2 regions of the Streptomyces sp. NPDC056480 genome follow, and region 1 is predicted to be linked to the other one. Evidence: predicted binding sites of a transcription regulator. Region 1 holds the regulator's gene; the other holds the start of a gene.
The links. The regulator HspR, encoded in region 1, represses chaperone genes until heat shock. The targets are predictions, from matches to a motif close to TTGAGNNNNNNNNNCTCAA.
Positions count from the first base shown of each region.

Region 2: lon (endopeptidase La) is a predicted target of HspR. The motif match lies at 13,093-13,111, and genes of this name have one in related genera.

Region 1 is NZ_JBHTSA010000108.1:3,315-19,073, forward strand. Features, by position in the region: gene dnaK (molecular chaperone DnaK) at 1-1,637, shown strand, start outside; gene grpE (nucleotide exchange factor GrpE) at 1,637-2,290, shown strand; gene dnaJ (molecular chaperone DnaJ) at 2,348-3,529, shown strand; gene ACFQ79_RS32455 (heat shock protein transcriptional repressor HspR) at 3,534-3,980, shown strand; gene ACFQ79_RS32460 (hypothetical protein) at 4,038-4,511, opposite strand; gene ACFQ79_RS32465 (helix-turn-helix transcriptional regulator) at 4,556-5,560, opposite strand; gene ACFQ79_RS32470 (hypothetical protein) at 5,928-6,248, shown strand; gene ACFQ79_RS32475 (pyridoxamine 5'-phosphate oxidase family protein) at 6,410-6,814, opposite strand; gene clpB (ATP-dependent chaperone ClpB) at 6,937-9,531, shown strand; gene ACFQ79_RS32485 (YbjN domain-containing protein) at 9,821-10,357, shown strand; gene ACFQ79_RS32490 (pyridoxal phosphate-dependent aminotransferase) at 10,435-11,604, opposite strand; gene ACFQ79_RS32495 (hypothetical protein) at 11,705-11,941, shown strand; gene ACFQ79_RS32500 (DUF2617 family protein) at 12,237-12,755, shown strand; gene ACFQ79_RS32505 (polyamine aminopropyltransferase) at 12,831-14,504, shown strand; gene ACFQ79_RS32510 (SRPBCC family protein) at 14,566-15,408, shown strand; gene ACFQ79_RS32515 (aldose 1-epimerase) at 15,499-15,759, shown strand, end outside.
Region 2 is NZ_JBHTSA010000010.1:2,452-18,210, forward strand. Features, by position in the region: gene ACFQ79_RS07370 (multifunctional oxoglutarate decarboxylase/oxoglutarate dehydrogenase thiamine pyrophosphate-binding subunit/dihydrolipoyllysine-residue succinyltransferase subunit) at 1-1,493, opposite strand, end outside; gene ACFQ79_RS07375 (ATP-binding protein) at 1,784-2,875, opposite strand; gene ACFQ79_RS07380 (response regulator transcription factor) at 2,905-3,642, opposite strand; gene ACFQ79_RS07385 (spermidine synthase) at 3,714-4,385, opposite strand; gene ACFQ79_RS07390 (pyridoxamine 5'-phosphate oxidase family protein) at 4,528-5,016, opposite strand; gene ACFQ79_RS07395 (MFS transporter) at 5,132-6,568, opposite strand; gene ACFQ79_RS07400 (hypothetical protein) at 7,004-7,615, opposite strand; gene ACFQ79_RS07405 (hypothetical protein) at 7,612-8,940, opposite strand; gene ACFQ79_RS07410 (ABC transporter ATP-binding protein) at 8,937-9,734, opposite strand; gene ACFQ79_RS07415 (zf-HC2 domain-containing protein) at 9,731-10,822, opposite strand; gene ACFQ79_RS07420 (RNA polymerase sigma factor) at 10,819-11,454, opposite strand; gene ACFQ79_RS07425 (hypothetical protein) at 11,582-12,190, opposite strand; gene ACFQ79_RS07430 (GNAT family N-acetyltransferase) at 12,350-13,003, opposite strand; gene lon (endopeptidase La) at 13,134-15,548, shown strand; gene ACFQ79_RS07440 (DUF4240 domain-containing protein) at 15,693-15,759, shown strand, end outside.

The sequences.
Region 1 (15,759 bases):
GCCACATGGGCACCGACTGGAAGATCGAGATCGACGGCAAGAACTTCAACCCGCAGCAGATGAGCGCCTTCATCCTGCAGAAGCTGAAGCGCGACGCCGAGGCCTACCTGGGCGAGAAGGTCGTCGACGCGGTCATCACCGTGCCGGCGTACTTCAACGACTCCGAGCGCCAGGCCACCAAGGAGGCCGGTGAGATCGCGGGCCTCAACGTCCTGCGCATCGTCAACGAGCCGACCGCGGCCGCTCTCGCGTACGGCCTCGACAAGGACGACCAGACGATCCTCGTCTTCGACCTCGGTGGCGGCACCTTCGACGTGTCCCTCCTGGAGATCGGCGACGGCGTCGTCGAGGTGAAGGCCACCAACGGTGACAACCACCTCGGTGGTGACGACTGGGACCAGCGCGTCGTCGACTACCTGGTGACGCAGTTCCAGAACGGCCACGGCGTGGACCTGGCCAAGGACAAGATGGCTCTCCAGCGTCTCCGCGAGGCTGCGGAGAAGGCGAAGATCGAGCTCTCGTCCTCGACCGAGACCTCCATCAACCTGCCGTACATCACGGCCTCCGCCGAGGGCCCGCTGCACCTGGACGAGAAGCTCACCCGAGCCCAGTTCCAGCAGCTGACCTCGGACCTGCTCGACCGCTGCAAGGTGCCGTTCCACAACGTCATCAAGGACGCGGGCATCAACCTCTCCGAGATCGACCACGTCGTTCTCGTCGGTGGTTCGACCCGTATGCCGGCCGTCGCCGAGCTCGTCAAGGAGCTGACCGGCGGTCAGGACGCCAACAAGGGCGTCAACCCGGACGAGGTCGTCGCCATCGGCGCCGCGCTCCAGGCCGGTGTCCTCAAGGGTGAGGTCAAGGACGTCCTGCTCCTCGACGTGACCCCGCTGTCCCTCGGCATCGAGACCAAGGGCGGCATCATGACCAAGCTCATCGAGCGCAACACCACGATCCCGACCAAGCGGTCCGAGATCTTCACGACGGCCGAGGACAACCAGCCGTCCGTGCAGATCCAGGTCTACCAGGGCGAGCGCGAGATCGCGGCGTACAACAAGAAGCTCGGCATGTTCGAGCTGACCGGTCTGCCGCCGGCCCCGCGTGGTGTCCCGCAGATCGAGGTCGCCTTCGACATCGACGCCAACGGCATCATGCACGTGACCGCGAAGGACCTCGGCACGGGCAAGGAGCAGAAGATGACCGTCACCGGCGGCTCCTCGCTGCCGAAGGACGAGGTCGACCGGATGCGCCAGGAGGCCGAGCAGTACGCGGACGAGGACCACCGTCGCCGCGAGGCCGCCGAGTCCCGCAACCAGGGCGAGCAGCTCGTCTACCAGACGGAGAAGTTCCTCAAGGACAACGAGGACAAGGTCCCCGGTGACGTCAAGGCCGAGGTCGAGGCCGCGCTCGTCGAGCTGAAGGACAAGCTCAAGGGCGAGGACACCGCCGAGATCCGCACCGCCACCGAGAAGGTCGCGGCCGTCTCCCAGAAGCTCGGCCAGGCGCTCTACGCCGACGCCCAGGGCGCGCAGGCCGCGGGCGGCGACGCCGGCGCCGGCCAGCAGGCCCAGGCCGACGACGACGTCGTCGACGCCGAGATCGTGGACGAGGACAAGCCGAAGGGCGGCGCTGCCTGATGTCGGAGGAGACCCCGGGCTTCGAGGAGAAGCCCGAAGTCCCCGCCGACGGCACGCCCGAGGAGCCCGAGACCGCCGCTGCCGCCGCCTCCGCCGACAAGGCGGAGGGGGCGGCCCCGGCCGGGGACGCTACTGACGTAGCTCTGCTGGCGCAGCTGGACCAGGCCCGCAAGGCGCTCGAGGAGCGCACCGCGGACCTCCAGCGGCTCCAGGCCGAGTACCAGAACTACCGCCGCCGCGTGGAGCGGGACCGGGTCACGGTCAAGGAGATCGCCGTCGCGAGCCTCCTGAGCGACCTGCTCCCGGTGCTCGACGACGTCGGCCGGGCCCGGGACCACGGCGAGCTCGTGGGCGGGTTCAAGTCGGTGGCCGAATCGATGGAGACCGTCGTCGCCAAGATGGGTCTGCAGCAGTTCGGCAAGGAGGGCGAGCCCTTCGACCCGACGATCCACGAGGCCCTGATGCACTCGTACGCGCCGGACGTCACCGAGACGACGTGCGTGGCGATCCTGCAGCCGGGGTACCGGATCGGCGAGCGGACCATCCGGCCCGCCCGCGTGGCCGTCGCCGAGCCCCAGCCGGGCGCGGCACCGGCCAAGGACGACGCGAAGTCGTCCACGGACGAGGAGAGCGGTGCCCCCGAAGAGGGGTAGCGCGACCGACAGCACAGCGGTGACAGACCCCGGAGCAGTCCGGAAGGAGGGACGTCGATGAGCACGAAGGACTTCGTCGAGAAGGACTACTACAAGGTTCTCGGCGTCCCCAAGGACGCCACCGAGGCCGAGATCAAGAAGGCGTACCGGAAGCTCGCCCGCGAGAACCACCCGGACGCCAACAAGAACGACGCCAAGGCCGAGGAGCGCTTCAAGGAGATCTCCGAGGCGAACGACATCCTCGGCGACCCCAAGAAGCGCAAGGAGTACGACGAGGCCCGCGCCCTCTTCGGGAACGGCGGCTTCCGGTCACCCGGAGGCCCCGGCGGCGGCTCGTTCAACTTCGACCTGGGTGACCTCTTCGGAGGCACCCAGGGCGGCGCGGGCGGCGGCTTCGGTGGCGGCGGTGGCGGCATCGGGGACGTCTTCGGCGGCCTGTTCAACCGCGGCGCCGGTGCGGGCACCCGCACCCAGCCGCGGCGCGGCCAGGACATCGAGTCCGAGGTGACGCTCAGCTTCACCGAGGCCATCGAGGGCGCGACCGTACCGCTGCGGATGTCCAGCCAGCAGCCGTGCACGGCGTGTTCGGGCACCGGCGACAAGAACGGCACCCCCCGGGTGTGCCCGACCTGCGTCGGCACCGGACAGGTCTCGCGCGGCAGCGGCGGCGGCTTCTCGCTCACCGACCCCTGTGTGGACTGCAAGGGCCGCGGCCTCATCGCCGAGAACCCCTGCGAGGTCTGCAAGGGCAGCGGCCGGGCCAAGTCCTCCCGCACCATGCAGGTCCGCATCCCGGCGGGTGTCTCGGACAACCAGAAGATCCGGCTGCGCGGCAAGGGAGCACCGGGGGAGCGCGGCGGGCAGAACGGCGACCTGTACGTCGTGGTGCACGTCGACACCCACCCGGTCTTCGGCCGCAAGGACGACAACCTCACCGTCACCGTGCCGGTCTCCTTCACGGAGGCGGCGCTCGGCGGCGAGATCAAGGTGCCGACCCTCGGCGGCCCCGCGGTCACCCTCAAGCTGCCCGCGGGCACTCCGAACGGCCGGACCATGCGCGCCCGGGGCAAGGGCGCGGTCCGCAAGGACGGCACGCGCGGCGACCTGCTCGTGACGGTCGAGGTCGCGGTGCCGAAGGAGCTGGACGACAAGGCACGTGACGCTCTGGAGACCTATCGCGAGGCGACCGCCTCCGAGGACCCCCGGGCGGAGCTGTTCCAGGCCGCGAAGGGAGCGTGACCCGGTGGACGGGCGCCGACGCAATCCGTACGAACTGACCGACGAGTCGCCGGTGTACGTCATCTCGGTGGCGGCCCAGCTCTCCGGTCTGCACCCGCAGACCCTCCGTCAGTACGACCGTCTCGGTCTGGTCTCCCCGGACCGTACGGCGGGCCGTGGCCGGCGCTACTCGGCCCGTGACATCGAGCTGCTCCGTCAGGTGCAGCAGCTGTCGCAGGACGAGGGCATCAATCTGGCCGGGATCAAGCGCATCATCGAGCTGGAGAACCAGGTCGCGGCGCTGCAGAGCCGGATCGCGGAGCTGTCGGCGGCCGTCGACGGCGCGGCGGCGGCGATGCGGCAGCGTGAGGCCCAGGTGCACGCCTCGTACCGGCGCGATCTGGTGCCGTACCAGGACGTGCAGCAGGCGAGCGCGCTGGTGGTCTGGCGCCCGAAGCGCACCGGCGAGTAGTTCCGATACGGCGAAGCCCCCTCCGCGCGTCGCGGAGGGGGCTTCGCCGTTCCCGGGTTACGGGATGAGCTCCGCCACGATGTCGCCGAGCGTCTCCCACCAGGGCGCGGCGCCCGTGCCGAACGCGGCGGCGAGGGCGGTGCCGACGGCGTGGTCGAGCGGGGTGAGGGCGGCGGCCGGGTCCCAGTCGGAGTCGACCCTGCCGTCCCCGGCGGACTCGAGGGTGCCGAGCGCCTTCCCGTTCCGGGTGAGCCGGCTGTCCACGTGCGAGCAGGGGACGAGCCGGTAGCGGACGCCGTCGACGCGGACGTCCACCCGGTAGGAGCGGCGCAGCAGCCGGGCGCGGGCCGGCCTGATGACGGCGGGTTCCCCGCCCACCGTCAGCGCGAGCAGGGCGGGCTTGCGGGTGCCGATCGGCGTATGGGTGTCCGGGCGGGCCCCGGGGGCCCGTACGAGCTCCACGGTGGGCAGGTCGTGCCCGGAGACGCGGAGGGTTCCGGCGGGCCCGTCGAGGTCGATCTGTACGTACACGGTGGTGAGTTGTCCCGTTCGACGCTGGTCAGGTGTCTGGGTGGTCAGTTGTCTCCCTCGAGGATGCCCGACTGGGCGATCAGGTAGCCCAGCTGGGCCCGGCTGCCGCTGCCGAGGGCGGCGGCGAGTTTGGCGATGTGGGCGCGGCAGGTGCGCACGTTCATGCCGAGGCGGCGGGCGATGGCCTCGTCGACGTGGCCCTCGACGAGGAGTTTGGCGATGGAGCGCTGGACACCGCCTATGCCGTCCACGGAGGGGCTGTACGGGATCTCGTCCTCCCACGGCACACCGTGCAGCCAGAACTGGTCGAAGACGCCGACGAGGTACTGGACGAGGCCCTCGTGGCGGAGTTCGAGGGCGACCTGGCGGTCGCTGCGCGCGGGCACGAAGGCGACCTTGCGGTCGACGATGATCAGCCGGTCGACGATCTCTTCGAGGGTGCGCAGTTCGAGCCCGTACGGCGCGACGCGTTCGACGTAGGCCAGCGTGGCGGGATGGTGCCGGGCCGTGTGCTGGTAGAGCGTGCGCATCCGGACACCGCGGTCGAGCAGCGGCTCCATGCGCCGCAGGGCGGCTTCGAGGGTCTCGGGGCGGCGGCCGCTGCCGGGCTGGATGGTGAGGAGTTCCTCGGTGCACTCGTTGATGGCGCGGTCGAGGGCGGCGTTGATGACGCTGAGGCCTTCGAGGACCGTGATGGCCTGGGCGCCGGACGGATCCTGGGTGTGGATCGCCATGAACGGCTCGAAAGCGTCCGCGAGGGCTATCGCGTGCTGTCGTCGGACCTGTATCTCCTGCTCGATGGGGTGCACGAGCTGGTTGAGTGCGATCGACGGCGGAACGGGACGCAGGCACTGGCTGTCGTCCGGGTCCGGGTGCAGGAGGGACAGTTCCCTCAGGCAGGGGGCGGCTTCGGCGTCCGTGCGGGCTATGCGGCCGGTGCGGAGCGCACTCGCATAGAGCTCCTTGCCCACGTCGCATAGTTCACCGTGACTGTGCTTATGACCGGACTCGTCGCATTCTCGCCTCATTTGCACCCCCCTCAGGGTCATGAATTACAGGAACATGATGCCCGGGTTGGCTGGTGGAAAGGGTCGGGAGTGAGCCATCGTCTTACTCGCGGGGGGGAGGTAGTGATCAAAAGAGGTGGAGATCGGCCATGACCAGGATGGTTCGTGCACTTAGCGCCATAGCCGTTGCGGCGGCTGCTCTCGGCGCACTCGCCGTCGGCGAGCCCTCGTGGGAGAGCACCCCGGCGCATTCCGTGGCAGGGCCGGACGAGCCCTCGTGGGAGAGCAACCCGGCACACGACGTGGTGGCGGGACCCGGCGAACCCTCGTGGGAGAGCTCGCCCCGGGACGTCGTACGGGCCGCTCCCTACGAGCCGTCGTGGGAGATCGCTTCCAGGGGTGCGGGGGCGTGACCGTGCCGCCGGACGACCCCAGGTTCCGCCGGGAGATGGCTTCGGCCTACCGGTCCGGGTGGCACTTCGTCGACCTCGCCACGGCAATCCCCCACCGTGGCGACGCGTTGAAGATCACCCTCTTCGGAGAGCCGATCGTGGTGGCACGGGAGCAGGACGAGGACGTCCGCGCCTACCGCTGCCTCCGCCGTCCCCGCGGCGCCCCACAGCCCATCCGCTGTGCCATCCGGTACGGCATGATCTTCGTCAACCTCGACCAGCGGGACCACCAGCTGATCGAGCCCGAGACCATCACCGCCACCCCCCGCAGTGCCTGAGCGATTCCCCCGTCGTTGTAGATCGCTCCGGCACTTCCCCCACACAGCGGCGCCATCGCGGACCTGAAACGCGATGGCGCCGCTGTGCTGCCCGGACGCCCCTTCACGGGGCCGGGGCGTCGCCGTACGGGCCCGGACGTCCCCGTGCGGGCCCGTTTCTCTCAGGCGCGTCCCATCGCCCGCGTCAGGGCGATCTCGATGACCACCCGGTCCGGGTTCTCGGCCGGCGTGCGCCCGTAGCGCTCCGCGTAGCGCCCCACCGCGTCCGCGACGACCTCCGCCTCCGTACGGATGTGCGCGACGCCCTCCAGGGTGGCCCAGCGGCCCTTGTCGACCTGGCAGACCGCGACCCGTGCGCCGTCCGCGCCCGCCGCCAGGACGTTGGCGACCTTCCGGCTGTGCTTGTTGGTGATGACCCGGGCGTAGCCGCCCTCGGGGTCGTAGGTGACGCCCACCGCCACGACGTGCGGAGTGCCGTCCGGGCGCGGGGTGGTCAGGGTGCACATGTGGTACTCGCGCCAGAAGCTGAGGTACGAGTCGGAGGGGTTCCTCGGGTCGGTCGCCATGCACGGAAACTACCCGGGGCAGAGCTCCCTCCGACACCTTGAGCGCAATCGACTCAACTTTGTGTACCCTGGATGAGTCATAAAGGGAGAGGACCCGAAGCAACCCAGGAGGAGCACCGCACGTGGACGCCGAACTGACCAACCGGAGCCGGGACGCGATCAACGCGGCCAGCAGCCGCGCCGTGTCCGAGGGACACGCCGACCTGACCCCCGCGCACCTTCTGCTCGCGCTGCTCACCGGTCAGGACAACGAGAACATCACCGACCTGCTCGCCGCCGTCGAAGCCGACCAGGCGGTCGTGCGCGCCGGCGCGGAGCGGCTGCTCGCCGCCCTGCCGAGCGTCACCGGGTCCACGGTCGCGCCCCCGCAGCCCAGCCGCGAGTTCCTCGCGGTCATCGCCGACGCCGACCGGCAGGCCAAGGAGCTCGGCGACGACTACCTGTCCACCGAGCACCTCCTCATCGCGATCGCGGCCAAGGGCGGCCGGGCCGGTGAGATCCTCGACGCGCAGGGCGCGAGCGCTTCGAAGCTGCTCGACGCGTTCGAGAAGAGCAGGGGAGGACGCCGGGTGACCACACCCGACCCGGAGGGGCAGTACAAGGCGCTGGAGAAGTTCGGCACGGACTTCACCGCCGCGGCGCGCGAGGGCAAGCTGGACCCGGTCATCGGCCGCGACCACGAGATCCGCCGCGTCGTGCAGGTGCTGTCCCGCCGCACCAAGAACAACCCGGTCCTCATCGGTGAGCCCGGCGTCGGCAAGACCGCCGTCGTCGAGGGCCTCGCCCAGCGGATCGTGAAGGGCGACGTACCCGAGTCGCTGAAGAACAAGCGGCTGGTCTCGCTCGACCTCGGCGCGATGGTCGCCGGCGCCAAGTACCGCGGCGAGTTCGAGGAGCGGCTGAAGACCGTGCTCTCCGAGATCAAGGCGAGCGACGGCCAGATCATCACCTTCATCGACGAGCTGCACACGGTCGTCGGCGCGGGCGCGGGCGGCGACTCCTCCATGGACGCGGGCAACATGCTCAAGCCCATGCTGGCCCGCGGCGAGCTCCGCATGGTCGGCGCGACGACCCTCGACGAGTACCGCGAGCGGATCGAGAAGGACCCCGCCCTGGAGCGCCGCTTCCAGCAGGTCCTGGTCGCCGAGCCCACGGTCGAGGACACCATCGCGATCCTCCGCGGACTCAAGGGCCGGTACGAGGCCCACCACAAGGTGCAGATCAACGACTCCGCCCTGGTGGCCGCCGCGACCCTCTCCGACCGGTACATCACCTCCCGCTTCCTCCCCGACAAGGCCATCGACCTCGTCGACGAGGCCGCCTCGCGGCTCCGGATGGAGATCGACTCCTCGCCCGTCGAGATCGACGAGCTCCAGCGCTCCGTGGACCGGCTCCGCATGGAGGAGCTGGCCCTCAAGAACGAGACGGACCCGGCGAGCAGGCAGCGCCTGGAGAAGCTGCGGCGCGACCTCGCCGACCGCGAGGAGGAGCTGCGCGGCCTGACCGCCCGCTGGGAGAAGGAGAAGCAGTCCCTCAACCGGGTCGGCGAGCTGAAGGAGAGCCTCGACGAGACCCGCGGCCGCGCCGAGCGCGCCCAGCGCGACGGCGACTTCGACACCGCGTCCAAGCTGCTCTACGGGGAGATCCCGGCCCTGGAGCGGGAGCTGGAGGAGGCCAGCGAGGCCGAGGCCCAGCAGGAATCCTCGAAGGACACCATGGTCAAGGAGGAGGTCGGCCCCGACGACATCGCGGACGTCGTCGGCGCCTGGACCGGCATCCCCGCCGGCCGCCTCCTGGAGGGCGAGACGCAGAAGCTGCTGCGCATGGAGGACGAGCTCGGCCGGCGGCTGATCGGCCAGTCCGAGGCCGTCCAGGCCGTCTCCGACGCCGTGCGCCGCACCCGCGCGGGCATCGCCGACCCCGACCGCCCCACCGGCTCCTTCCTCTTCCTCGGCCCCACGGGCGTCGGCAAGACGGAGCTGGCGAAGGCGCTCGCGGACTTCCTCTTCGACGACGAGCGGGCCATGATCCGCATCGACATGTCGGAGTACGGCGAGAAGCACAGCGTCGCCCGGCTGGTCGGCGCGCCTCCCGGCTACGTCGGGTACGAGGAGGGCGGCCAGCTCACGGAGGCGGTCCGCCGTCGCCCGTACAGCGTGGTCCTGCTCGACGAGGTGGAGAAGGCGCACCCGGAGGTCTTCGACGTCCTGCTCCAGGTCCTGGACGACGGACGGCTGACCGACGGGCAGGGGCGGACGGTGGACTTCCGCAACACCATCCTGATCCTCACGTCGAACCTGGGCAGCCAGTACCTGGTCGATCCGCTGACCCCCGCGGACGTGAAGAAGCAGCAGGTCCTGGATGTCGTCAGGGCCAGTTTCAAGCCGGAGTTCCTCAACCGGCTCGACGACCTGGTGGTCTTCTCCGCCCTGGACCGGGCCGAGCTGGGCCGGATCGCGCGGCTCCAGATCGACCGGCTCGCCAAGCGGCTCGCCGAGCGGCGGCTCACCCTGGACGTCACCCCGGAGGCCCTGGAGTGGCTCGCCGAGGAGGGCAACGACCCGGCGTACGGCGCCCGGCCGCTGCGCCGCCTCATCCAGACGGCGATCGGCGACCGGCTCGCCAAGGAGATCCTCGCGGGCGAGGTCCAGGACGGCGACACGGTCCGCGTGGACCGGTTCGAGGACGGCCTGATCGTGGGGCCGGCGGGGCGCTGAACGGCCCTGAGCGGCCCTGGACGGCCCGCCCCGGCCCGCCCCGGCCCCGGGGCGGGCCGGGGCCGGTGAAGGGCTTCGCGGCCCGTACGAGGGCGGTGACCCCGTCCTCGTACGTGACCCACTCGGAGGCGTACGGCCCCTCGTTTCTCCAGTTCACGCATTTCGCGGCGGTGATTCCCCCGGGCGCACCAGATCTTGTCAGCCCGCAGCGGATCGCGGGAGGCAGGGCTTGCCACAGACCGCCCGGCATGGGGGAGGATGGCGACATCCGTACGAAGGGAAATACACGGTGAGCATCGACCCGTCCTCGATTCCGAATTTCGGGGGCCAGCCCCAGCCTCAGGCCGCAGGACCGGCGGGCCCCGTCGTCCCCGACCAGGACCTCGTCAAGCAGCTCCTCGAGCAGATGGAGCTGAAGTACGTCATCGACGACGAGGGTGACCTCGCCGCGCCGTGGGAGGAATTCCGCACGTACTTCATGTTCCGCGGCGAGGACGAGCAGCAGGTCTTCTCGGTGCGGACGTTCTACGACCGCCCGCACTCGGCCGACGACCGCGCCAAGATCCTCGACGCGATCGACGACTGGAACCGCCGCACCCTGTGGCCGAAGGTCTACACCCACCTGCACGAGGACGAGGACGGCTCCGCCACCCTCCGCCTCATCGGTGAGGCCCAGATGCTGATCGGCACCGGCGTCGCCCTGGAGCACTTCGTGTCCTCCACGGTCAGCTGGGTCCGCGCCTCCATCGAGTTCGACAAGTGGGTCGTCGAGCAGTTCGGCCTGGAGTCCCCCGAGGACAAGGCCGCCGGCGACGAAGAGGCCTGAGCCTCCCCGCACCACGACGAGAGCCCGGCCCCTTCCGAGGGGCCGGGCTCCCGTCGTCCGGGGTGGTGCGCCGGACGTCAGGCCAGGCGCTTGAGCCGGGAGACGGCCTCCTCCAGGACCTCGGTCTTCTTGCAGAAGGCGAAGCGGACGAAGGGCGCGCCGGCCTCGCGGTGGTCGTAGAAGACGGCGTTCGGGATGGCGACGACCCCGGCGCGCTCGGGCAGCGAGCGGCAGAAGGCGAAGCCGTCCTCGGCGCCGAGGGGGCGGATGTCGGTGGTGACGAAGTAGGTGCCGGCGGGCTTGTAGACCGCGAAGCCCGCCTGCGCGAGGCCCTCGCTCAGCAGGTCCCGCTTGGCGGAGAGCTCCGCGCGGAGGGTGTCGAAGTACGCGGCCGGAAGGCGCAGGGCCTCGGCGATCGCGTACTGGAACGGGCCGGAGGACACATAGGTGAGGAACTGCTTCGCCGAGCGGACCGCGGAGGTCAGCTCCGGGCTCGCGGTGATCCAGCCGACCTTCCAGCCGGTGAACGAGAACGTCTTGCCGGCCGAGCCGATGGTGACCGTGCGCTCCCGCATCCCCGGCAGGCTCGCGATCGGCAGGTGCTCGGCGCCGTCGAAGACCAGGTGCTCGTACACCTCGTCGGTGACGACGAGCAGGTCCCGCTCGACGGCGAGCTCGGCGACGGCGGTCAGCTCCGCCCGGGTGAGGACGGTGCCGGTGGGGTTGTGCGGGGTGTTGAGGAGGATCAGCCGGGTGCGGTCGGTGACGGCGGCCCGCAGTTCGTCGAGGTTGAGGACGTAGGACCCGTCGTGGGGCCGGAGGGTGACGGGGACCCGGGTTCCTCCGGCCATCGCGACACAGGCGGCGTACGAGTCGTAGTACGGCTCCAGGGCGATGACCTCGTCGCCCGGCTCGACGAGGGCGAGCAGAGCCGCGGCGATCGCCTCGGTGGCGCCCGCGGTGACGAGCACCTCCGTGTCGGGGTCGTAGTCGAGGCCGTACCGGTCCCGCTGGTGGTCGGCGATGGCCGCGCGCAGCTCGGGGACGCCGGGGCCGGGCGGGTACTGGTTGCCGCGGCCGTCCCGCAGCGCGCGGACCGCCGCCTCCCGGATCTCCTCGGGGCCGTCGGTGTCGGGGAAGCCCTGACCGAGGTTGATGGCCCCGGTCCTGGCGGCGAGCGCGGACATCTCGGCGAAGATCGTCGTCCCGAACTCGGCGAGGCGGCGGTTGAGCGGCGGTCGTGTCATGACGGCCATCCTGCGGCGAAGCTCTGGACTTCCTCAAGTGCGCTTTGACGGGGTGCGCCTGAGGGAATCTCCCTCGCACAAGAGAACGGGGGTAGTACTGATGGAACTCTTCTTCGTCATCCTGGGCATCGCGGTCTTCCTGTGGCTCGTCAGCATGTTCCGCGGCGCGTTCCGCAGCGCGCCGCGGCGGCGGCGGCGCTCGGGGTCGGGCAGCGGCAGCGTCACGTGGGCGGACGGCGGTGGCGGTAGCAGCTGCAGTGGCGGCTCCAGCTCCTCCTGCGGCGGGTCGTCCAGCTGCGGTGGCGGCGGTGGCGGCTGCGGCGGTGGCGGCAGCTGACCACCCGAGTGGCTGACGGCTCCGCAGGCACGTGGCACGTGACGTGGGCAATCAGAACAGACATGTCGATCAGTTCTGATTGAACAAGTGAACTGTGGGGTCCCCGAAGGGGTTGGAAAACACAGCAAGTTGGGTAAAAACGCTGCGAGTCGTCCGGCGTCCGTGGTTCTCTCGCTCCTGACAGAGACAGCCCTCGGACCGTGTGTGGACCCGAGCCGGCGATTCCCACTGCCGTTGAACCCTTCTCCGGGGCGCCCCCGGCCCACCCGTCAAACCGTGTTTGCGGAGCCGACCCATGCTCACCACCCTGAAAACCTCCTACACCGATACCCGCGCGGCCGATCTGGCCTGGGCCCTCGGGCGCGAGCCGTTGCCCGCCCTCGCCGTGCTCGACCTCGAACTCTCCGGCGCCAAGCTGCAGTTGAGGCTGCTCGGCGCCTCGCACCAGGTGCTCCTGGAAGAGGAGGGCCGCAGCTGTTCGGAGACCGTCGCCTGCATGCCGGGCAGCAGCACCCCGCTGCCGCTCGGCGTCTCCAAGCGCTTCGGCGAATGGGAGTACGAATTCGCCGCCCGCGTCGAGACGCTCTCGCACGGCTCCTTCGCGGGCCGGGCGCAGGAGCTGCTGGCGCTCGTCGCCGACCATCCCAACGGACTCGCGGGGACCTTTCCCGGCTCCCCGCACGCCTTCACGGCGATGCTGGCGCAGCGCCACGAGGGCCAGGTGCGCTGGCGCACCTGGCACGCCTACCCGCAGGAAGGGCAGTTGGTGGTGACCAGGACCCGTATCGGCGTACGTATGCCTGCAACGCTCTGATACGCCCTCCCGGCGCTCCAGATCCACTCGTGTGGGTGACAAGGGGCGCCCAGGTCGTGACGTAGCGTTACGGTCATGATCGAGCCGACCGTGACCATGCCACCCAAGAGGGTGCGGCGTGCGCCCGTGCGGCGGCCCGAGCCGCCGCGCGAGACGGTGCGGTTCCCGGTCCTCGCGGTGGTCTTCGTCTGCGCCGCCTGCGGCCTGGTCTACGAACTCGAACTGGTCGCGCTCGCCTCCTACTTGATCGGCGACTCGGTCACCCAGGCCTCCGTCGTGCTCTCCGTCATGGTCTTCGCCATGGGGGTCGGCTCGCTCCTCGCCAAGGCGCTGCGCTGCCGCGCCGCCGTCGGCTTCGGCCTGGTCGAGGCCGGGCTCGCGCTCGTCGGCGGCACCTCGGCGATGGTGCTGTACGCGGCCTTCGCCTGGTTCGGGGAGTCGCGGTACGTCCTCGTGGCGTTCTCGCTCGCCATCGGGGTGCTCATCGGCGCGGAGATCCCGCTCCTGATGTCGCTCATACAGCGGGGCGACCGGCCGGGCCGGTCCGGGCGGAAGGCCTCGCTCGGGGAGCAGGACGACGCCGCCGGGACCGTCGCCGACCTCTTCGCCGCCGACTACGTCGGCGCCCTGGTCGGCGGCCTCGCCTTCCCCTTTCTGCTGCTGCCCTGGCTCGGCCAGCTCACCGGCGCCCTCGTCACCGGCGCGGTCAACGCCGTGGCGGGCGGCGGCCTCGTCCTCTGGGTGTTCCGCCGCGACCTGACCGCCCGCTCCCGGGCCCTGCTCGTCGCGGTGAACGTGTCGGTCCTCGCCGTCCTCGCCACGGCGACCGTGCTCGTCGACGACTTCGAACAGGCCGCGCGCCGTGCGGTGTACGGGGAGCGGGTGCGGGTCGCCGTCCACACCGAGCTCCAGGAGATCGTCGTGACCGGGGGCCGCGAAGGCCCGCCCGACCTGTTTCTCGACGGCCGCCTCCGGGTGGCGGGCCAGGACGAGTACCGCTACCACGAGGCCCTCGTCCACCCCGCGATGAACGGCCCGCACGCCCGCGTGCTGATCGTGGGCGGCGGGGACGGGATGGCCGCCCGCGAGGCCCTGCGCTACCCCGGGGTCCGCTCCGTCACCGTCGTCGAACTCGACCCGGGCGTCGTCCGCCTCGCCCGGACGGACCCGGCCCTCGCCACGCTCAACGCGCAGGCGTTCCGGGACCCGCGCGTCCGGGTGGTCTACGCGGACGCCTTCCACTGGCTGCGGGGTGCCACCGGCCATCTGCAGGAACGGTACGACGTGGTGATCTCCGACCTGCCCGACCCCGGAATCACCCCCAGCGCCAAGCTGTACGCGCAGGAGTTCTACGGACTCGCGGCCCAGGTCCTGACCCCCTCCGGACGGTTCGCCGTGCACGCCGGGTCCGTCACCGACCGGCCCCGCACCTACTGGACCGTGGACGCCACCCTCCGCGCGGCCGGCTTCGCGACCCGCCCCTACAGCGCGAGCGGCCGCACCCCCGGCTTCGCCGCGGGACCCGACCGCGCCGACAGCGCCGACGGCACGGGGCGGGGCCCCGGCGACTGGGGCTTCCTCCTGGCCGTACCGGGCAGCCGTCCGCCCGCCCTGGGCCTCGCCCCCGACGCGCCCCGGCTGCGCTCGCTCGGCGAGCACACCCTGGAGGCCGCGGCGCGCCGCGCCGAGCGCGGCCGGGGCGCCGAACCGCCCCCGTCGACGCTGGTGCACCCGCGGTACGGAGGCTGAAGGAACCGGTTCCGTGCCGAACGGGCGACGCCGCGCCCCCGTCTGAGTAGGCTCGGCTTCCATGGAGCATGAGGTGTTCGTCCCGGTCCCGGCCGAGGTTCTGCGTGCGACGCTCACGGACCCGGCCCGGGTGGTGCGCTGTGTCCCCGGTCTCCAGCGCGACGCCGACGCGGACGCGGGCCCCCTGACGGGCCGGCTCAAGGTGCGGGTCGGCGGCAACACCATCACCTACCGGGGCGCCCTGAAGGTCGTCGAGCGGGACGGCGCCATCACCTACGAGGGCCATGGGACCGAGGCCCGGGGCAAGGGCACGGCGGAGCTGTCGCTCACCGTCGTCCTCACTCCGGTGGCCGAGGGCACCAGCCTGAGCTTCACCGGCGCCCTGACGGCGGCCGGCCGGCTCGCCGAGGCGACTGACGAGGCCCGGTCGACGGCCGGCGCGCGGATGCTCGACAAGTTCGTGGAGGGGCTGGCCGCGCTGGCGGAGCAGCCGGACGCGGAGGCGGCTCCCGAAGAAGCGGCCGCCGCTGCCGATGAGGTCGTCGAGCCCGACTCCGACGACGACGGCGTCGACGACGGTGTCGAGGAGCCGCGCCGGAGTGCCGTCTTCGACGCACCGGTGCCGCCGCCCTCTCTCGACCCCCTCCTGGACGAGGGCTTCGGTGACGCGCCCATCGAGTTCCCCGCCCCGCAGCCCGCCGCCGAGGCCGCTCACGCCCGCCGGACGATGATCGGCCGGAGCGCCGAGGAGGTCGACCACGCGCCGCCGCGCGGCCGGTACGCCCCCGTGCCCGCGCCCGAGGCGTCGAGCGCCGGTGCCACCCTGCGCTGGATCGCCCCGGCCGCGGCCCTCGCGCTCGCCTCCGCCGTGGTCGTCGGCCGGGCACTGCGCCGACGCCGCTGACACGGTGGCCGGGCCGTGCGCCGACGCCGCTGACACGGTGGCCGGGCACTGCGCCCACGCCGCTGACACGATTAGGGTCGGGGCGTGAGCATGCAGACGCACCTGACGGCGGGCGACGCCGAGTTGACCATCAGCCCCGAGAACGGCTGCCGGATCGAGAGCCTGCGGATCGGCGGCACCGAGGTGCTGCGCCAGGGCGAGCGGTTCGGGACCTTCCCGATGGTGCCCTGGTGCGGCCGGACCGAGAACGGCCGCTTCCGCAACGGGGCCACCAGCCACCAGCTGCCGGTCAACGCACCCCCGCACGCCATCCACGGCACCGTCCGCGACCTCGCCTGGAAGACCGCGCGG
Region 2 (15,759 bases), on a different contig from region 1:
CAGTACGAGTCGCGCAGCACGCCGAGGATGTCACGGAGCTTCATCATCGACTTGCCGGCGAAGCCGCCGACCGCGAACTCCCGCTCCAGGTCCCACAGGGTGAGGCCGTGCTCGGTGATGTCCAGGTCGGGGTGCTTGCGCTGCTTGTACTCCAGCGGGTCGGTGTCGGCCATGACGTGGCCGCGGACCCGGTAGGAGTGGATGAGCTCGAAGACGCGCGCGGCCTTGGTGACGTCGTCGTCGTGCGACGCGTCGATGTCCTTGAGCCAGCGGACCGGCTCGTAGGGGATGCGCAGGGCCTTGAAGATGTCGTCGTAGAAGCCCGCCTCGCCGAGGAGGAAGTTGGCGACGACGCGCAGGAACTCGCCGGAGGCGGCGCCCTGGATGACGCGGTGGTCGTACGTCGAGGTCAGGGTCATGACCTTCGAGATGCCCAGCTTGTTCAGGGTGTCCTGCGACGTGCCCTGGAACTCGGCCGGGTAGTCCATCGAGCCGACGCCCATGATGACCGACTGTCCGGGCATCAGACGCGGGACGGAGTGGACGGTGCCGAGGCCGCCGGGGTTGGTCAGGGAGACCGTGACGCCGGTGAAGTCCTCCATCGTCAGCTTGCCCACGCGGGCCCGCTTGACGATGTCCTCGTACGCCTGCCAGAACTCGAAGAAGTTGAGCGTCTCGGCCTTCTTGATGCCCGCGACGACGAGCTGGCGGTCGCCGTTGGGCTTCACCAGGTCGATCGCGAGACCGAAGTTCACGTGCTCCGGCTTGACCAGGGTCGGCTTGCCGTCCTTCTCCGCGAAGGAGTAGTTCATCGACGGCATGGCCTTGATCGCCTGCACCATCGCGTAGCCGATCAGGTGCGTGAAGGAGATCTTCCCGCCCCGGGCGCGCTTCAGGTGGTTGTTGATCACGATCCGGTTGTCGAAGAGCAGCTTCACCGGGACGGCGCGGACGGACGTGGCCGTCGGCACCTCCAGCGAGGCGTTCATGTTCTTCGCGACCGCGGCGGCGGGGCCGCGCAGCGTGATCAGCTCGGGGCCGGCGGGGGCCTCGGCCGCGGGCTTGGCGGCGGCCGCGGCGGGCTTGGCCGGGGCGGGCGCGGCGGCGGGCTTCGCGGCGACCGGCGCGGCAGGAGCCGCGGCGGCCTTCACGGGCGCCGGAGCGGCCACGGGGGCCGGAGCCGCGACCGGAGCGGGCGCGGGGGCCGGAACGGCCGCAGGAGCGGCAGGCGAGGCCTGTGCGGGGCCCGCCTGCTGCGCCGCAGGGGCGCTCGGAGTGGTGGAAGCCGGGGCGGTCGGGGTCTCCGACGCTCCCGGCTTGTAGTCGGCGAAGAAGTCCCACCAGGCACGATCGACCGAATTCGGGTCCTGGAGGTACTGCTGGTAGATCTCGTCGACGAGCCACTCATTGGCACCGAAGGCGACTGCGGGGCTCTTGCCCTGCCCGTCCTGGTCGGTCGGGGAGCTCGGGGTACTGGGGGACTGAGACGACACGGCGGCAACCGCCCTCTTCCGCTTCACAAGGTGATGGACAGCGGAAATAAAGGCTACGCCTGTCCGGCCGAGAGGTGCAGGCGGGGAGCGCCAACGTCGCGCAAGTCACACTTGACGGGGTGTTTCGGGGCCGTGAATGGCGGGAAACAAGCGTGGTTCCGCATGTGTGAGGGTAGGGGGAAGCGCAGGCACGGCCGCCTTCGACCGCACCTCTGACCAGTCCCCGCTCACGTGCGCGGAGGTCTCCCTCGCCTACACGCAGAACGGGCTGCTCCGGTTCGAACCCTACGTCAATCTCTCGGCGGAAGGCTGCCCGGAAGAGTGACCCTGATCCGGCAGCCACGTGCTGATTCGGCCACCCCGATCCCGCCGCCGTGCAGATCCACCGCCCAGCGGGCGATCGCGAGGCCGAGTCCCGTGCCGCCGTCGCTCCCGGGGCCCTGCCGGTGCGGGGCCGTGCCCCGGTTGAACCGCTCGAAGACCCTGTGCCGCTCCGACTCCGGGATGCCGGGACCCTCGTCCTCGACCTCCAGCTCCAGGGAGTCCGGGTACGGGCCGCGCCGGGCCCGGACCGTGACGCGGCCGTGCGGCGGCGAGTGCTTCACCGCGTTGTCGATCAGGTTCGCCATGACCTGGTGCAGCCGCTCCGCGTCCGCGTGCGCCACCAGCTCGGGCGGCGACACGTCCAGATGCAGATGCACATCCGTGCGGTTGTGCAGGCCCGAGGTGGACGAGAGACCACGCTGCGAGGCGGCCAGGTTCGCTTCGCGCAGAACCCCGGACAGATACGGCCAGACCTCGAAGCGGCTCGCCCTCAGCGCCACGACACCGTTGTCAAGGCGTGACAGGTCGAGCAGCGTCTCCACCAGCCGGCCCAGCCGCTCGGTCTGCTTCAGCGCCGACCGCATCGTCTCCGGATCCGCCTCGGAGACCCCGTCCACGACGTTCTCCAGTACGGCCCTGAGCGCGGCGATCGGGGTCCGCAGCTCGTGCGACACATTGGCGACCAGCTCCTTGCGGTGCCGGTCCACCGCCTCCAGGTCGTCGGCCATGCGGTTGATCGTCGACGCCAGGTCGCCCAGCTCGTCGCGCCGGTCCGCGCCCCGCACCCGCCGGGTGAAGTCCCCGCGGGAGATCGTCCCGGCCACCGTGGTCATCTCGTCCAGCGGCGCCGTCAGGGACTGCGCCACGAACTGGGTGATCAGCAGGGTCGCGATCATCGCGAAGATCGTGATGTACCGGAACTCCGTGGAGGTGCGGATCGCCACCAGCGCGAGCCCGGAGGTCAGCAGGACCGCCCCGACCACCAGCGTGCCCAGCTTGGTCTTGATCGAGATCGCGATCCGGCGCGGCCGACGTACCCCGCCGTCCGGTCCCCGCAGCTCCCTCGGCCACCCGGGCCTCCGCCGGCTCACAGCGCCGGGGTCTCCAACGCGTAACCGACGCCATGCACCGTGCGGATCCGCTCGGCCCCGATCTTCCGGCGCAGCGCCTTGATGTGGCTGTCCACGGTCCGGGTGCCCGAGGCGTCCGCCCAGTCCCACACCTCCGCGAGCAGCTGCTCGCGGGAGAGGACCGCCCGCGGCGTGCTCGCCAGGCAGACCAGCAGGTCGAACTCGGTCGGGGTCAGGTGCACGTCCTCGGACCGCACGCGGACCCGGCGCTGCGCGTGGTCGATCTCCAGTTCGCCGAGCCGCAGGATGCCGCTGCGCGGGGTCACGGCCGCCAGCGCGGCCCGCTCCACCCGCCGGAGCAGCACGTGCACCCGGGCGGCCAGCTCCCGCATCGAGAACGGCTTGGTCATGTAGTCGTCCGCGCCCACCCCGAGGCCGACCAGCATGTCGGTCTCGTCGTCCCGGGCGGTCAGCATGAGGACCGGGACGGGGCGCTGGGCCTGGACCCGCCGGCACACCTCAAGGCCGTCGAATCCGGGCAGCATCACGTCGAGGACCATCAGGTCCGGCTGCCATGCCTCGGCCGCGTCGACGGCCGCGGGGCCGTCGGTCGCGGTCTGGACGAGAAACCCCTCGGCGCGCAGCCGAGCGGAGATCGCCTCGACGATCGTGGCGTCGTCCTCGACCACGAGCACCCGGCGCTGGGCCCCCGGAGTGGCCGCCGCACCGTGGTGAGTGGTGTGTGTCTGCTCCATTGCCCCGCCTCGCGTCGCCGATGTCGGCTCTGCAGCCTAGAGGTACCGGCGGCGTCCCGGCTATCCAGGACTTACTCGGGCCGGATGCCGAGGTGAACCACGTCGGGGACGCCCCGGGCAACGGGGATCTCTTCCGTCCGTACCCCGCTGAATCCGGCATTCCGCAAGGACCCTTCGAAATCGACGGAGGGCCGGGCGGACCAGACGGCGAGCACTCCGCCGGGGTTCAGACGGGCCGCGCAGGCCGCCAAACCCTCGGCCGCGTACAGGGATTCGTTGTCCTCGGTGACCGTCCAGTCGGGCCCGTTGTCGATGTCCAGGCAGAGGGCGTCGTAGGTGTCCGAGGAGGTGCGGAGGTGGTCCACCAGGTCCGTGTGCAGGATCACGGTCCGGGAATCGGCGAGCGCGGCCCCGGAGATCGCGGCGAGGGGCCCCTGGCGGTGCCACTCGATGATCGCCTCCTCCCGCTCGACGACCGCGATCCGGCCCCAGCGGGGATCGGCGGCGGCGTGCGCGAGGGAGAAGCCGACGCCGAGACCGCCGACGAGGACGGCCGCACCGGAGCGGGACCGCTCGGGGAGCGCGGCCTGTGCCGCGTCGATCAGGAGCCGCTCGGAGCGCCCGTCGGAGGTGTCCATCAGGAAGGTGCCGTTGGCGATGATCTCGTAGTGCTCGTCGCGACGGCGGAGGACGACCTCTCCGTACGGTCCTTCTCGGCGGTCGAGGGTGACGGTTCCTGACATGGTCGGTCGCTCCGCTCTCGGCTCGGCAGTGGGTCCCCGGCCATCCTCGCGGGACGGCGGCGGTGGGGACAAACCCGTTTCGGGGAAGGGGAGATGGGGTCGCACGGCCGTGCGAGAATCCCCACCTCCCGCCGCGCCGCGTTCAGCGCCGGTTCCCGTCCGTCCAGATGCGGCTGCTGAGGTCCGAGCCGCGGAGCACCTGCACCCGCCACGGTTCGATGCGCAGGACGTGGTACCCGGGGTCCTCGGGGCCGCCGCGCCAGTAGCCCACGGGGTCGTACCCGACGCCCGCGGGGCTTCCCTTGCGGTAGAGGTCCCACGCGTACTCCCTGCTCTCCCGGTCCTCCGCCCAGGTCGAGACGCTGTCGATGAAGACGGCGTTCTGGCGGGGGCTCCAGTACGAGTAGGTGGTGTGCGGGTTGTTGGCCAGATGCGCCACCTTGACGGGCGTCTTGTAGGCCGCGAGCCAGCCGACCGGTCTTCCGTCGACCACTTCCCAGACGGGCATCAGCACGCGGGCCCTGGGGCGCGACGCGCTGTCCACGGTGATCATGGTGGCGTAGCCGATGTCCTGGATGTAGGCATTGAACTTGTCCTCGATCTCCGAGAAGGATTCCACGCGGGTGGCCATATCGATTCCTTTCGGCATTCGTCATGCGGTGGTCGTCGTTCGTCGTGCGGTGGTCGGCATTCGGAATTCGGCGGTCGTCATCCGGAGGCCGTCATCCGGCGGTCGCCGGGAGGAGCTACCTCGACGCGTCGGCGGGCTCGGCCGTACGGGGAATGTCGGCGGGCACGGGTCCGGCGTCGGTGTCCGCCGCCCCCGCCCGGCCGCGGAGACCGAAGGCGCTGACGAGGGCGGCGACGAGGGCGGCGACGAGCGGCACGACCAGGGCGGCCCGGTAGCCGTCGAGGAGCGCCGCGGGCGAGCCGCCGTCCGTGGCCGCGATGTTCACCGCGGCGACCGTGGACAGGCCCAGAGCCGCGCCGAACTGGAAGGACGTGTACAGCAGACCGCCGGCGACGCCCTGCTCCTCCTCGGCGATGCCGTCGGTGGCGACGATGGTCAGCGGCCCGTACGCCAGGGAGAAGGCCAGACCCAGGACGATCAGGCTCGGGAACATCGCCAGGTACGTCCAGTCGGCGCCGACCGGCAGGAACAGCGCGTACGCCAGCGCGGCGAGGAGCAGACCCCCGAAGATCACCCGGGCGTTGCCGAACCTGGCCACGAGCCGGGGGGTGAGGGTGGGGGAGAGGATCGCGTCCACACCGATGACGATGAGGGCGAAACTGGTCTGCAGGGTCGACCAGCCGCGCAGCTCCTGCAGGTAGAGCACCGCGATGAACTGGAAGCCGAAGAAGCCCGCGGCGAAGAGCAGCCCCGCCACATTGGCGCGGACCAGCGAGGCGTTGCGGAAGATGCCCAGGCGCACCAGCGGCGAGGACGACCTGCGCTCGACGGCGACGAAGACCAGGAACAGCAGCAGGCTCGCCGCGACGGTGCCGATCGTCGTGGCCACCGAGACGTGCGCGGCACGCTCGACGCCGAAGACGAGGAGCAGGATGCCGCCGGTGACGCTGACCGAGCCGGCCAGGTCGACGCCCTGGCCCGTGCGGTCCGGGCGCGGCGACCTGGGGATGAGGGCGATCGCCGCGATCAGGATGACCAGGCTGAGGACGACCGGCGCGAAGAACACCCAGCGCCAGTCGACGGCGGTCAGCAGGCCACCCACGACGAGGCCGATCGAGAAGCCGCCTGCCGCGGTGCCGGAGTAGACGAGCAGGGCCTTGTTGCGCTGAGGGCCCTCTTCGAAGCTCGTGGTGATGATGGACAGACCCGCCGGGGTCATGAACGCGGCGGCGACACCGGTCACGAAGCGGGCGACGATCAGCATCCAGCCCTCGGTGGCGAACCCGCCGAGGCCGGAGAAGAGCAGGAAGACCACGAGCCAGAAGACGAACATCCGGCGGCGTCCGAACAGGTCGGCGGCCCGGCCGCCCAGCAGCATGAACCCGCCGTAGCCGAGTACGTAGGCGCTCATCACCCACTGGAGCATGCCCGTCGACATGTCCAGGTCCTCACGGATCGACGGCAGGGCGACGTTGAGCATGGCCACGTCGATGCCCTCGAGGAAGATCGCGCCGCACAGCACGAACAGCACGCCCCAGGCACGTCCGCTCATGCGGTCCGCACTGCTTCTCGACGGGGATTTCTGAAGGGACACGGAATCTCTCCTTGGGCGCGAAGGAATGGTCGCGGGGAATCGGCCGCATTCCGGCGGCGGGCACCTGGCGTTCCCTTGCAGTCCGCGTGAGAAGCCGCCCCGGAAAGGGCGCGAAACAAGGAGAAAGCCGTGCCGCGGGATTCCCCCGCTTCGATGGGGAAATCCTGCGGCACGGCGGAGAATCGGGGAAGAAGGCACTTCGAAGTCACCCGGTCACTTCACGGGTACCGACCTCACTTCACGGGTACCGACCTCGCGTTACGGGTACCGGCCTCGTGTCACAGGTACCGGCCTCGTGTCACAGGTACCGGCCTCGTGTCTCAGGTACCGGCCTCGCGGCGCGCGGTCCTCGGGATCAGGACTCGCCCGTCGCCTGCCGCGCGGTCCTCGGGATCAGGACTCGCCCGTCACCCGCCGCGCGCCCCGCCACGCGTACAGGCCCGTGCCGGCCACGAGCGTGGCGACCGCCACCGTCCACGCCCCCGCCTGGGCGCCCGGCTGCATCACCCAGGCCCACCACTGCGCCCCTCCGCCCGGGGCGGCCGGGGCCGCGAGATAGACCGTACCCACGAAGAAGGCCGACGGCAGCCAGCTCAGCCGGCCGCCGACGACAGCGGCGGCGGCCGCCGTCAGGCCCACGAGCCCCAGGGTGTTGCGTACGGCGGCGAGCGCGCCGAACTCCTCCGCGTGCCCCGGCACCGCCAGGGCGAGCAGCGTGACGGCGAGGGCGGCCGGGGCGAGCACATGGGCGAGACGGCGGGGCCACCACGCGCGTACCGCCGTACGGTCCAGCTCGTCGCTCGGTGTGTGGAGGCTGGTGCCGATCGCGGCGGCCGCGAGCAGCGGGCCGAGGACGACGACCGGCAGCCGGGCCGTGTGGTCGAAGCCGGGCAGCGACTCCAGCCACCAGGCCGCCCAGGCGGCGGCCACCGCCGTTCCGGCGAGGGCGGCCAGGGCGCCGGGCAGGGCGCGGGAGCGCAGATAGAGCAGGGCGGCAGGCCTCATGGCACCGGCACCTCGTCGGGGTGGCAGGTGTTCGCCGCCAGATAGCGGGCCAGGTAATCGCGCTGGGCGGCCGGGGACTTGGCGTGGAGCCGGTCGATGTACGGCTGGGCGGCGGTCGGATCGGGTCCGTAGCCCTCGGGCGTCGGCGCCAGCCACTCGATGACGGCGAGGTTGATGATGCTCGCCCGCTCCGCGTTCGGACCGGTGTTGTCACCCGGCCGGCACGTGTCCGAGAACAGCCAGGAGACCGCCGAGTTCAGATACAGATCCTTGCGCGGGAGCCGGCCGCGCACCGCGTCCGCCGCCACGTTGGGCAGTTCGACGTCTCCGGGGCGCGGGGCCCCGAACGGGCCGCCGACCCAGCGGACCGGGGCGCCGGGCAGCCCCTTGAGGCGGGTGTTGAGCGGGGCGAGCGCCGCCGACACCTCGGGCAGCAGGCGTTCGTCCACGGCCGTGAGGCAGATCTGCGGCGTGCCGTCGTCGCAGAGCGGGCGCGCCAGGGCCGGGTCCGGACGCCACGGGCCCTCGTCCATCGGCAGGCGCAGGATCAGCGCGGCGGCGGCGACCGCCACGGCCAGCGGGACCAGGGCGAGCGCCCGCAGCCGCGCCCGGCGGAGCCCGTACGCCAGGAGGGCGGTGAGCGCGAGCCCGGCCGTCCACGCCATCGACACCGGACCGAACCACCACACCGGCCGGTCCCAGAGGAACTGGTGCTCGGCGGCGGGGTCCAGCCAGCGGACGGTTCGGTGGCTGTACGCGCCGATGCCCAGTGCCACATAGCCGACGATGCCCAGGAGCGGGGCCGTCAGCCGCCAGCGGACCGTACGTCCGGCCGCATGGCCGAGCGCGCCCAGGGAGGCGACGGCGACCGCGTCGGCGGCGAGGAGTTCGAGGAAGGGGCGGCCGCCGGAGGCGTACGGCCAGGTCGCGAGGAGGCAGACCGCGTCGGCGAGGAGCACGCCCGCGGCCGGCCAGAGCGCGGACGGTGCGACCGCGACGAACAGGCGGCGGAGCGGGGAGCGGGGCACGGACTCCCAGAGGTCCAGCGTTCCGCGCCGCCGGTCCCGGCCGCCCTGCCAGCAGCCCGCCGCGAGCGCGAGCGGTCCGGCGAGCAGCCCGGCGGCCACGTGCAGCAGGTTCGTGGCATCGGCCCAACGTCCCTGCCAGCCCGGCGCCTTGCCGTACATCGTCACGAGCACCGTGAGGAGGACGGCGACGCCGGTCCAGGGGCCGAGCCCACGGCGCAGCTCGATGAGGACGGGCCTCGGCGCGCGGGTGGTCCGTCCGGTGGTACGCGGCGGGGGAGGGGTGAGGGTGGCGGTCACCGGAGTGCTCCCTTCGCGGCGTCCGCGGGGGCCCGGTGGGCGCGCAGGGCGGCCGTGTAGCCGCGCTCGACGGCATGCGTCGTGGAGTCGTTCCCGTCGGCGGACTCGCCGCCGAGCGCGGTGAGTTCGGCCGTCGAGCCCTGGAAGGCGAGGCGGCCCGACTCGATGAGGGCGACCTGGGTGCAGGCCGCCGCCACGTCCTCCACCAGGTGCGTGGAGACCACCACCGTCGCCTCCGTCCCCAACTCCCTCAGGAGCGCGCGGAAATCGACGCGCTGCTCCGGATCGAGGCCCGCGGTCGGCTCGTCGAGCAGCAGCAGCTCCGGTTCGTTCACGATGGCCTGGGCGATTCCGGCGCGCCTGACCATGCCGCCCGACAGCGTCTTCATCCGCGCGTCGATCCGGTCGCCGAGCCCGACCCGTGCCACCGCCTGCTCCACGGCCGCCGGGACGCGCTCGGCCGGCACCTCCTTGAGCCAGGCGACGTAGGCCACGAACTCCCGCACGGTGAAGGCCGGGTAGTAGCCGAAGTCCTGCGGCAGATAGCCGAGCCGGCGCCGGATGCCGGTGCGTTCACGATGGCTGGTCGCGTCCCCGCCGAGCAGCTCCACCCGGCCGGAGGAGGGGGCGGCGACGGTCGCGAGGACCCGGATGAGAGAGGTCTTTCCGGCGCCGTTCGGGCCGAGCAGGCCGTGGACGCCGGGACCGAGGGACAGGTCGAGCCGGTCGAGGGCGACGGTACGGCGGTGGCGGACGGTCAGTCCGCTCACCGCGACGGCGGTCGAGGCGTTCACCGGGACTCCAGGTGGTCGAAGGAACGGCGCCGCAGCGCGAGCAGGGCGGCGCAGGCCAGCGCGGCGGCGGCCCACCCCCCTTGGGCGGCGGGGCCGGAGAAGTACGGGGCGAGTGCGGTGGCCGAGGCGGCCGTGTCCGTGGGGCCGAGCAGCGGGCCCGTGACGGCGAGCAGCCATCCGCCGCCGAGCGTCGCGGCCGCCGGCCGGCAGCCCACGAACGAGCCGAGCGCGAGCGTGGCCAGGGTCAGCGCCAGGCCGGGAAGCAGCCAGGCGGCGGCTCCCGGGAAGCCGGTCACCGGCGGGAGCAGCGCGCCGCCCGCGGTCAGCAGCGGTACGCAGACGGCGAGGACGGCGGCGGTACGGGTGAGCAGCAGCCGCAGTCCGCCGGAAGGGGTGGCGGCGGTGATCTCGTACAGCGGGTCGGCGTGCCGTCCGTACGAGACGGCCACACCGGCGAGCGGCAGGACGGGCGAGAGGGCGAGCAGCAGACCACGGGCCCCCTGGACCCCGGCTCCGTAGGCGAGCCCGAAGGCCCCGCCGACGACCAGCAGGACGGCCACCACCCAGGACCCGCGGAGGGCGGGCCCGACGGCCCACCAGAGCCGGGCCCACCGGCCGAGGGGGGTGGGGGTGCGCGGGGTGGGCGCGACGGAGGCGGGCCGGGTGCCGGGAGAGGCGACGGATCCGGGTCGGCGCCCGGGAGCGTCGGCGTGTTCGGGCCGGCGCCCGAGGAAGCGCCCGAGGAAGGCGGCGGCCGCGAAACGGCGGCCGAGGGGCGCGGCGGGTGCGGTCCCGCGGCCGGGGGACCCCGGGCGTACGGCCCGGGCACTCGACGGAGCCCGGCCGGGGCCGAGGGATGCCAGCAGCTCGGCGCGGACGCTCGCGAGGACCGGGCCGGCCGTTCCGGCCCGTACGGCGGCCGAGACGCGGCCCGCGCAGCCCGCGCAGGACTCGACGTGCTTCTCCAGCGACCAGGCGTCGGTCTCGGCGGCGGACCCGTCGGCGTACCGGCGCGCGAGGGCGTCGGTGACGTGCCAGGGGAGACCGGGGCTCCCCGGGCCGTCCGCAGGGGGGCGTCGGGTCGTCATGCGGTGCCTCCCAAGGCGTGCGGGCCACCGGGGTGGGCCGCTCCGAGCGCGGCGCGCAGTTCGCGGCGGGCGCGCAGGGCGCGGGTCTTGACGGTGCCCTCGGGTATGCCGAGGAGCCGGGCGGTCTCGCGGGTCGTCAGGCCGTCGACGACGGTCGCCCGCAGGACCTCGGCGAGTTCGGGCGAGATCCGGTCGAGGGCCGCGCCCACCTCTCCGTACTCCAGTCCGGCGAGCACCCGGTCCTCGGCGGAGGACGCGGCGACGGACGGCTCCGCGGGCACGGCGGCGTGCTCGGCCGCCCGTTCCGCGACGCGTTCCGCGCGGGCCCGGGCCCGCTGCGCGTCCACCAGACGCCGGGCCGCGATCACCCAGATCCAGCCGCCGGCCTCGCCCCGGCCCCGGTGGCCGCCGGCCGAGCGCCAGACCGTGACGAAGGTGTCCTGGAGGACCTCCCGTACGGTCTCCTCGTCCGTGCAGCGCCGGGCGAGGCGGGCGTGCAGCCAGCCTGCGTGCCGGTCGTACAGCACGGCGAGCGCCTCGGAGTCCCCCCGGGCGACCGCGCGCAGCAGCGCCGAGTCGTCGTCCTCGTCGCCCCCGGAGGGGCCTCCCCCTGCGGGGCGCAACAGTCTCACGCCTTCTCTATCGCGCGCGTGCCCCGGTTCGGTTCTCGGCGCGGGTACGGGCGCGGGCGCCGGCGCGGGTGCGGTTCCCGACGCGGGGGCGCGGCGGGTCGGCCCAGGCGGTCTTCCGCGGGCTGGCTCAGGGGTTCGTCGGCGGGCCGCCCTCCGGGAGGGCGGCGAAGACCCGCTGGAGCGCGGCCGGGCGCTCGCCGTCGCCCGAGACGACGAGGCGGTGGCGGTACGTCACGTAGTACTGGAAGCCGTCGAAGACCGGGTCGCCCGTCGGCCGTTCCGGGACCCGGGCGTACGCGGGGTCCGCCAGGGCGGCGCGGAGCTCGGCGGCCTCGGCGGGGGTCTGCCGGCCGGTGCGGGGCTCCTCGGTGCCGGAGCGGCTGGTCCAGGAGCCGTCGTAGTGGACGACGAGCTTGTTGCGGACACCGGCGAGGCCGCCGTTGACGACGACCTCGACGAGGACCTCGGCGGGGTGGGGGTCCGCCGTGCGGGTGCCGGGAGCCGTGGTGGCGCCCGGCGCCGTCGTGGCTGCCGGGGTCGTCGTGGCTCCCGGCACCGCCGTCGTCCCCGGGGCCGTGGCCGTCGACGTGGCGCCCGGCTCGGCCGGTCCGCTCGTCCCCGACGGCGGACCGCCCGGCGCGGGCGGCGTCTCCGGCCCGCATCCGCTCGTAACGCCGGTCAGGGCCCCCACCAGGAGCAGGGTCCCGCACCACGTTCCCCGTACGCCTCTCACCATGGACCGAGCATGCCGGGTGGCGGGCACCGCGCGCAGCCGGACGGCCAGGTTCGGTCCCGGCCGGCCCCCGGATCCCTGCCTCGGATCCCGGCCCGGGGCCGCGGATCCCTGCCCCGACCCCGGCCCCTGCCCCAGGCCCTCCGATCCAGGGCCCGGCCGTCAGCCGGTCCGCGTCGCGCCGCCGTCCCGGACGATGCCCGTGAGCGGCCCCCGGTAGCGCCAGTCGAGGGAGTCGTACAGCGCGAGGCCGTCCGTGGTCGCGGCGAGCACCCCGGTCTCGGCGCCGGCCTGGGCGGCGGCCGCCTCCAGGGTGCGCATGACGTTGGCGCCGAGCCCGCGCCGCCGGTGCGCGGGGTCGGTCTCGATCTGGTCGGCGACGGCCGTGGAACCGGTCGGGGCGATCTGGCCGCGGGCGGCGAGGGTGCCGTCGGGCGCCAGGACGCGGACCCGGATGACACCGTCCTTGACCTCGGTGGTCCGTGCGTATCCCTCGGGCGGGGCCGGCCTGGCGCCGGGGTCCAGCGGCTTGACCATCATGAAGCCGGGGTCGTCGGGGACCGTCCAGCCCTCCGTGATCCACGCCTGCGCGTCCTCGGGCCCCGCCATGATCTTGAGCCAGCTGTACGGGGTGGTCAGCCGGGCGCAGAGCGCGCCGACCGTGGCGGCGTCGGGGGCGGGCAGCACGTGCCGTACGACGTGCCGGGGCAGCCCCACCTCGATCCGGTGGCCCCAGGGCTCGTGGACGGCGGCCGGGGTCCCCCGGGAGACGGTCCAGCCCGCCACCCACGCCGATGTAAGCGCTGCAATATCCATGCAGTCATTACATCGGCCGGAAGTGGCCGGTGCGAGGGTGATCGCTCAGGGCGAACAGGCGTCCGGGAACATTCATGGGCTCACATGCATTGAGTCGGCATAGCTCAACTTGACTGCCGAAGGGGAGATCATGGCTTCCGACTCCAAGCCGTCCGTGCCGCTCACTCTGCCCGTACTGCCGCTTGACGACGAGGTCGTGCTGCCCGGCATGGTGGTGCCGCTCGACCTGTCCGACAACGACGTGCGCGCCGCCGTGGAGGCCGCCCAGGCCGCCGCGCGGCCCGGTGCGGGCAAGCCGCGGGTGCTGCTCGTGCCCCGCGTCGACGGGACCTACGCCGGCACCGGCGTCCTGGGCACCGTCGAGCAGGTCGGGCGACTGTCCGACGGCGACCCCGGCGCCCTGATCCGCGGTCTCGGCCGCGTGCGCATCGGCGCCGGCACGACCGGACCCGGCGCGGCCCTGTGGGTCGAGGGCAGCACCGTCGAGGAGACCCTGCCCGAGCCGCTGCCCGGTCAGGTCACCGACCTGATCAAGGAGTACAAGGCGCTCGCCACCAGCTGGCTCAAGAAGCGCGGTGCCTGGCAGGTCGTCGACCGCGTCCAGCAGATCGACGGCGTCGGCGCCCTCGCCGACAACTCCGGGTACTCGCCCTTCCTCACCGTCGAGCAGAAGGTCGCGCTCCTGGAGACCGCCGACCCGGTCGCCCGCCTCAGGCTCGCCACCGCCCAGCTCCGCGAGCACCTCGCCGAGCAGGACGTCGCCGAGACCATCGCCAAGGACGTCCAGGAGGGCGTCGACAAGCAGCAGCGCGAGTTCCTCCTCCGCCGCCAGCTCGAAGCCGTCCGCAAGGAGCTCCGTGACCTCAACGGCGAGGCCGAGGGCGACGAGTCCGACGACTACCGCGCCCGCGTGGAGGCCGCCGACCTGCCCGAGAAGGTCCGCGAGGCCGCCCTCAAGGAGGTCGAGAAGCTGGAGCGGTCCAGCGACCAGTCCCCCGAGGGCTCCTGGATCCGCACCTGGCTGGACACCGTCCTCGAACTCCCCTGGAACGAGCGGACCGAGGACCGGTACGACATCCGCGGTGCCCGCGCCGTCCTCGACGCCGAGCACGCCGGTCTCGACGACGTGAAGGAGCGGATCACCGAGTACCTCGCGGTGCGCAAGCGCCGTGCCGAGCGCGGCCTCGGCGTGGTCGGCGGCCGCCGCGGCGGAGCCGTACTCGCCCTCGTCGGCCCGCCCGGCGTCGGCAAGACCTCGCTCGGCGAGTCCGTCGCGCACGCGATGGGACGCGAGTTCGTCCGGGTCGCCCTCGGCGGCGTCCGGGACGAGGCGGAGATCCGCGGCCACCGCAGGACGTACGTCGGCGCCCTGCCCGGCCGGATCGTGCGGGCGATCAAGGAGGCCGGGTCCATGAACCCGGTGGTCCTGCTCGACGAGATCGACAAGGTCGGCTCCGACTTCCGCGGCGACCCCGCGGCGGCCCTCCTCGAAGTCCTCGACCCGGCGCAGAACCACACCTTCCGCGACCACTACCTGGAGGTCGAGCTCGACCTCTCGGACGTCGTCTTCCTGGCCACGGCCAACGTCCTCGAAGCCATTCCGGAGGCCCTGCTCGACCGCATGGAGCTCGTCAGGCTCGACGGCTACACGGAGGACGAGAAGGTCGTCATCGCCCGGGACCACCTGCTGCCCCGGCAGCTGGAGCGCGCGGGTCTGGAGCCCGGCGAGGTCGTCCTGGAGGACGCGAGCCTGCGCAGGCTGGCCGGCGAGTACACCCGCGAGGCGGGCGTACGCACCCTGGAGCGGGCCGTCTCCCGGCTGCTCCGCAAGATCGCGGCCCAGCACGAACTGGGCGACCGCGAACTGCCGTTCACGGTCGGTCCCGACGACCTGCGCGAGCTGATCGGACGGCCGCACCACGTGCCGGAGTCGGCCCAGGACCCGGCGGAGCGCCGTACCGCCGTGCCGGGTGTCGCCACCGGGCTCGCCGTGACCGGCGCGGGCGGTGACGTCCTCTTCGTCGAGGCGTCCCTGGCCGACCCGGAGACCGGCGCCGCCGGACTGACCCTGACCGGTCAGCTGGGCGACGTGATGAAGGAGTCGGCGCAGATCGCGCTCTCCTTCCTCCGCTCGCACGGCGCGGAACTGGAACTGCCCGTCACGGGCCTGAAGGACCGGGGCGTGCACATCCACTTCCCCGCGGGCGCGGTCCCCAAGGACGGCCCGAGCGCGGGCGTCACCATGACGACCGCCCTGGCCTCCCTCCTGAGCGGACGCCTGGTCCGCACGGACGTGGCCATGACCGGCGAGGTCTCCCTCACCGGCCGGGTCCTCCCGATCGGCGGCGTGAAGCAGAAGCTCCTCGCCGCGCACCGGGCGGGCATCACCACGGTCGTGATCCCCAAGCGGAACGAGGCCGACCTGGACGACGTCCCGGCCGAGATCCTGGAGAGGCTGGAGGTCCACCCGGTGACGGACGTCCGTCAGGTCCTGGAGATCGCCCTGGCTCCGGCGGCTGTGCCGGTGGGAGTGGCGGCGGCGTAACTCCCGCGCGAAGCCCGTACGACGGAGAGACGGAGCGGGGTGTCCCCGACACGGGGGCACCCCGCTCCGTCATGTCCCGCGCGTGCGCATACTCGCAGGTAAATCGTCACCCGGATGTCAGCCGGGGGTGTCATGCTCGTACGCATGAACGAAGACGCCTTCTGGGCTCTCATCGACGAGTTGAGCCGCCGTACCGGGAACCTGGATGAGC